Thermoclostridium stercorarium subsp. stercorarium DSM 8532: one gene and its partner. The protein of the gene in region 2 interacts with the protein of the main gene of each other region in a pairwise test. Links are inferred from orthologs where the notes say so. Each region holds a gene or a part of one and is shown on either strand. Other genes may lie near its edges. The genes, in order: tuf and mreB.

The links.
Region 1: the proteins of mreB (region 2) and tuf interact in binary tests that used the Bacillus subtilis proteins (3 or more experiments, as listed by UniProt). The link is inferred for Thermoclostridium stercorarium subsp. stercorarium DSM 8532 from one-to-one orthologs.

The regions. Positions count from the first base shown.
Region 1 is NC_020134.1:2,842,583-2,845,700, forward strand. What follows is about bases 286-3,069. They hold tuf (elongation factor Tu), read right to left. Parts: upstream 2,390-3,069; coding sequence 1,181-2,389; downstream 286-1,180. Other genes in these bases: lon (endopeptidase La), read right to left, coding at 286-648; fusA (elongation factor G), read right to left, coding at 2,530-3,069. Also shown: more of lon, read right to left, coding at 1-285; more of fusA, read right to left, coding at 3,070-3,118. UniProt on the Bacillus subtilis protein: GTP hydrolase that promotes the GTP-dependent binding of aminoacyl-tRNA to the A-site of ribosomes during protein biosynthesis.
Region 2 is NC_020134.1:87,322-90,547, reverse strand. The notes cover bases 81-2,972. They hold mreB (rod shape-determining protein), read right to left. Parts: upstream 2,095-2,972; coding sequence 1,066-2,094; downstream 81-1,065. Other genes in these bases: CST_RS00390 (M23 family metallopeptidase), read right to left, coding at 2,955-2,972; spoIIID (sporulation transcriptional regulator SpoIIID), read right to left, coding at 2,590-2,853; flgF (flagellar basal-body rod protein FlgF), read right to left, coding at 153-917; flgG (flagellar basal-body rod protein FlgG), read right to left, coding at 81-111. In the rest of the region: more of flgG, read right to left, coding at 1-80; more of CST_RS00390, read right to left, coding at 2,973-3,226. UniProt on the Bacillus subtilis protein: Forms membrane-associated dynamic filaments that are essential for cell shape determination. Acts by regulating cell wall synthesis and cell elongation, and thus cell shape.

The DNA of each region.
Region 1 (3,118 bases), 2.8 Mb from region 2 along the record:
CTTCTTGTTTATGTTCTTCTCAACCTCAAGTATCTCGATCTCATTAACAAGGATTTTCAGGAGTTTCTCCATTCGCTTCTTTGGAGAAAACTCATTCAGAATACTCTGCCTGTCCTCAAGTTTTATAACAAGATTGGCCGCGATTACATCCGAAAGCCGTGCATAATCATCTATAGTGGTCAGCGTAAATGTTATGTCCGGAGAAACACGGTTTGACAGTTTGGCATACTTTTCAAAATAGCTTACAACCTGCCTTATAAGCGCCTCGGTTTCCGAATCCTTAACCAGATGTTTCGGATTGGGATGTTCCCGCACCTTTACCTCATAATAAGGCTCATTCGAAGTATACTCAACAATCTTAGCCCTTTCCAGCCCTTCCACAAGCACACGTATGGTGTCACCGGGAAGCCTGAGAAGCTGCTTGACCTTTGAAATGGTTCCCACTGGATATATGTCTTCAGGTCCCGGATCATCCAGAGCGGGATCCTTCTGTGCCGAAAGAAAGATCTTCTGATCCTTAACCATAGCCTCTTCCAGGGCCTTAATCGACTTTGTCCTGCCAACGTCGAAATGAAGAATCATATGTGGAAAAACAACAATCCCTCTCAACGGCAGAAGCGGGATTGTTAATATTTTATCCTGTGCCATCGGTATCAAATCCTTTCAATATGTGCTCCATACTTACAATATGGGGTGATCCCTGTTGTTAGCGGGATTCTATAACCATCTGAAACAGACCAACAAAACCAGCTTCGGATAATATTGGATCCATCAAAGTATGGTTATGTACTTCAGTTATCGTAACAAACTATGTACTTGAATTTCCGGATACTTGTCAGGATTTGAACGCCGGTAACTTATTAATACTATAAGGCTATTATATTATAACGTCTTGATAAACCAATTTCAATGTATTATTCTGGACGGGCTAACAGGTTATAGATCACTGTCCTGCCTGGAGTACTGCCGGCAGTATTTTAAGGCATTTCGCATTAACTCATGGTATAAAAAAGGCCGTCTCCACACATTTGCCGGAGGCAGCCCGTTAATTTCCAGATTTCATGAACGCCTGAAAAACCTTAACCAAAACGCCATCCTGTCACAGGCATATAAAACAGAAGCCATTCGCCGCGTTCCGCCGGCGAACAGCTTCCATTCCTGCTGCTAATATATTCGTAAATTACTTAATTATGCCTGAAACACGTCCGGATGCTACCGTTCTTCCACCTTCGCGGATGGAGAATGTCTGACCTTTTTCCATAGCGATGGGTGTAATAAGCTCTACCGTCATGGTGACATTGTCACCAGGCATGCACATCTCTACACCCTCAGGAAGGGAGATGGTTCCGGTAACGTCCGTTGTTCTGAAGAAGAACTGAGGTCTGTAACCGTTGAAGAACGGAGTATGTCTTCCCCCTTCTTCCTTGGTCAATACGTAAACCTCAGCGGTAAAATTGGTATGCGGGGTAATCGTACCGGGTTTAGCCAAAACCTGGCCTCTTTCAATTTCGTTTCTCTGAATACCTCTTAACAGACAACCGATATTGTCACCGGCAAATGCCTGATCAAGAGTCTTTCTGAACATTTCAACACCGGTAACGGTGGTCTTTCTCTTTTCGGTTGACAAACCGACGATTTCAACTTCGTCGCCAACCTTCAGGGTTCCTCTTTCAACCCTACCGGTAGCAACTGTTCCACGACCGGTAATGGAGAATACGTCCTCAACGGACATCAGGAACGGCAGGTCGATCTGACGTTCAGGAGTCGGGATATAGCTATCAACTGCATCCATAAGATCCAGTATGGGCTTGTATGCAGGATGATTCGGATCATTTGAATCGCATTCCAGAGCCTGCAGAGCAGATCCACGAACAATGGGGATCTCGTCTCCGGGGAATCCGTACTGGCTGAGCAGTTCTCTTACTTCCATTTCAACAAGTTCAATTAATTCTTCATCGTCAACCTGATCGCATTTATTGAGGAAAACTACAATATAGTTAACGCCAACCTGGTGAGCAAGCAGAATATGTTCACGGGTCTGAGGCATCGGGCCGTCGGCTGCTGATACAACCAGAATAGCACCGTCCATCTGAGCCGCACCGGTGATCATGTTCTTAACATAGTCAGCGTGTCCGGGGCAGTCAACGTGAGCATAGTGGCGTTTCAATGTTTCATATTCAACGTGAGAGGTATTGATGGTAATTCCTCTTTCCTTTTCTTCCGGAGCGGAGTCAATCTGATCATAAGACTTTACTTCAACATTTCCGGTACCTGCTAATGCCAAAACCTTTGTTATTGCTGCAGTCAAAGTGGTTTTGCCATGGTCAACGTGACCGATAGTTCCTACGTTAACATGGGGTTTAGTTCTTTCGAACTTAGCTTTTGCCATCGAAATTCTCCTCCTTACACAGTTCGGTAACTGTTGATAATTATATTATTAATCAGTAAAAAATTCAACGTAATCTTTCAATGCTTATAGAATTATACTATAACATTTTAATTTTGTCTGTCAATATTTCGTCTATTTCCTTATTCCTTGGGTTTCCTCAACCCGGCTATTTGTTCCTGGATATTCCGTGGAACTTCAGCGTAATGATCAAACTGCATTGAATAAACCGCTCTTCCCTGGGATCTTGACCTCAGTACCGTAGCATAGCCAAACATTTCACTCAGCGGTACATAAGCTGTAATAACCTGCGCTCCGGAACGGGCCTCCATCCCTTCAATACGTCCGCGGCGTGAGTTCAAATCGCCAATGATGTCGCCCATGTATTCTTCAGGTGTTGTAACTTCCACTTTCATTATCGGCTCCAGCAGAACAGGATCGGCGTTCTTCATTGCCTCCTTGAAAGCCATTGAACCCGCAATCTTGAATGCCATTTCTGATGAGTCCACTTCATGGTATGAACCGTCAAACAGTTTAACTCTTACATTAATAACCGGATATCCTGCAACAACACCGGTGTTCATTGCGTCCCTTATACCGGCGTCTACAGCAGGAATATATTCCTTAGGAATTACTCCTCCTACAATGTTATTAATGAATTCATACCCGCCGCTTTCAAGAGGCTCAATTTCAATCCAGCAGTGACCGTACTGACCGCGACCGCCGGACTGA
Region 2 (3,226 bases):
TTCCTTTTTATAGGCATATGTATTCACATTCGCAAGATTGTTCGAGATTGTATCCACATTGAACTGCATCGCCTTCATGCCCGAACTTGCCGTATAAAGTGCCCTGATCATAAAACTACCACCCTTTTAACAATTTTCATTGATTTGATTGTTTATACTCTGCCTACCTCATTTACCGCCTTGTCCAGCGTTCCGTCAATTACGTTTATCACCCGCTGGTTTGCCTCATAACTCCGCAAAAGAGCTATCATATCAACCATTTCTCTTATTGCTTCGGCGTTTGACTGTTCAAGATAATTTTGCATAACCGTTCCGGTGAAATTTTCCACGACAGAATTATCAGACGCGGTGAAAAGATTTTCACCGTTTTTTCTAAGGCTGTCAGGATTCTGGAACTGGGTAATCAATAACCTGTCCACCACTGCGCCGTTCTGTATTATCGTCCCGTCTTCTGTGACGGTGAAATCGCTTCCGTTCAACTGTATAATGCCATTTTCACCAAGCACGTAATAACCCTGTCCGGTAACAAGCTGGCCGTCGGCATTCAGTTTAAAACTTCCGTCCCTTGTATAAAACTGTCCTCTTCCAGGTACAAGGACTGTAAAGAATGCCCTGCCTTCATCTTTAATACTCATATCAAGGCTGTTATCGGTCTTTAAAAGAGTTCCCTGGGTAAAGTAAGTGTAAACCTCACCCACGTCGTTACTGAATGACAGCTCGCCAACCGGCACTCCCCTTGCAGTGCCGCCGGTATTGTCATGAAGCCTTTCTGCCAAAAGTTTTGGAAAACCTTCAAGGACAACGGTGTCTTTTTTATAACCCGTTGTCGAAACATTGGCCAGGTTGTTCGCCAATACGTCCATTTTCTTATTCAGTGCCAACATGCTCCAGCCGGAAGTATACAACCCTCTAACCATATATATCTTTCCTTCTCAGTTTACATAGTCATAAATCAAACATATCTGCCGTTATGATACTGCTCTATCTTATTATCGGTAATTTTCATAATATTTTTTATATAAAAAAAGACTGCTTCGAAAACTTATGAAAGCAGTCTTTTTTTTATTACCTCCTGTAATTTACTTTTTCCATGCCTGATTCTTCAAGAATTTCCAGATTATCAAGAACTTTTCCGGTTCCGAGGGCCACGCACGAAACAGCGTCTTCTGCTATAAACACGTCTATTCCGGTCCTCTTCTGAAGCAGCTTGTCAAATCCGTACACCAGGGAGCCTCCACCGGTCATTACAATTCCCCTGTCGCTGATGTCCGCGGAGAGTTCAGGAGGTGTTCTCTCCAGCACCGAATGCACGGCGTCAACTATAGCTGAAACCGGTTCTTCCAGCGCTTCCATTATCTCTGATGACGATACCTGTATGGTTTTCGGAAGCCCCGACACGAGGTTCCTTCCCCTTACGTCCATATATACTTCTTCTTCCCTTGGATAAACCGTTCCTATTTTAATCTTTATTTCCTCGGCGGTACGTTCACCTATCATGATGTTGTGTTTTTTGCGCATATACCTGATTATAGCTTCGTCAAACTTATCCCCGGCCACCTTTATGGTAGTGCTTACAACCGCGCCTCCCAGCGAGATGACGGCAATATCTGTGGTACCGCCGCCGATGTCCACCACCATGCTCCCGCAGGCCTTGGTAATGTCTATACCTGCACCGATGGCCGCCGCGATAGGCTCTTCGATGAGGTATGTTCTGCGGGCACCTGCCTGGATGGCTGCATCTTCAACGGCACGTTTCTCAACTTCGGTGACTCCGCTTGGAACACATATCATTACCCTCGGCTTAAAAAGTTTCAACAAACTTCTACTGCATACCTTATTGAGAAAATATTTAAGCATACGCTCTGTTACCTGGTAATCCGAAATAACGCCGTCGCGCAACGGTCTGATTGCCACAATATTCCCCGGAGTCCTGCCCAGCATTCTCCTTGCTTCTTCTCCAACGGCCAGCAATCTGTTTGTGTTTTTGTCAATTGCAACAACGGAAGGTTCCCGGAGAACAATACCTTTTCCCTTTACATAGACCAGAACGGTCGCAGTTCCCAAATCAATACCTATATCAAGTCCCAGGCCCATTAAGACAACCCCTTACCTTATGTATTTTAATTTGTGAAAAATCATAAGTAAAAATCAGGCATAACTATTATACCCATCTATATTCAATTACAGACATATTCCCCGTTTCAGAAAAAGAAAAAACAGCAAAAACTTTTGTGTCAGCTTTTGTCTGTTTTTATATTATCATATTTGTTAAAGAATGCAAATAAATTTTAATGTTATGTATTATCCAATTTGCCGCAAAAATGCCATTGGTTCAAATTAACATTTCTCAATCCTTTTAAGTAATTTCCTGGAAGTTACAATTTATTAAAAACATCCCGCCGTTTTAATGTTACCGCCGGATTTTGAAATTTGTCCGGCGGCCAAGAAGCCGCAAATTACAAGAAATCACCCCGGCTGCCTTGACTTTGTATAAGCATTGCTGCAAGAAATGCTGAAAAACGTTGCCGTATATAATTTCACTTTCACGAAATAAACCCACTAACGGCTGCACATGAAAAAGACCGGGAATTACCCGGCCTTTTTTTCTTTCTTTTTGTATTTTATCCGTGTGGCTTCTCCACCTCGTATGTGCCTTTCAGCCTTATTCTCCTCTAAAATCTTCCTGACCTGTTTTGCCATTGCCGGATTTAATTTTCTAAGCCTTTCGGTAACATCTTTGTGTACTGTGCTTTTGCTGATTCCAAATGTTTGGGCTGCGGCCCTTACTGTTGTTTTGTTTTCAATGATAAAAGCTCCCAATTCGAGGGCCCTTTCCACAATATACTGCTTCAAAACATTTCCCTCCTACAGCGTCAGAACCAGCCTGGCTCGGGGTGTTTCTGTTAATATTTATATGCACATCGAAACGCGGTTATGTTTTAAGATAAGCCCGTTTAATTGCCGGAAAAAGGCAATACGGTTTTAGGATCAATCAGTTTGTCATCCTTATACATTTCGAAATGCAGATGCGGTGGATCGGCAATTTCGAATATTGCTGTGTTTCCTACGCTGGAAATCACATCACCGGCTTTGACTTTCTGGTTTACGCTTACCATGTTTGCGCTCGCCAGGTTTGAATATATGGATTTATAACCGTTTTCGTGATCTATTACAATGGTAATGCCATAGCAGGGATCTTCCTTTATCTCCTTTATATAACCGTCGG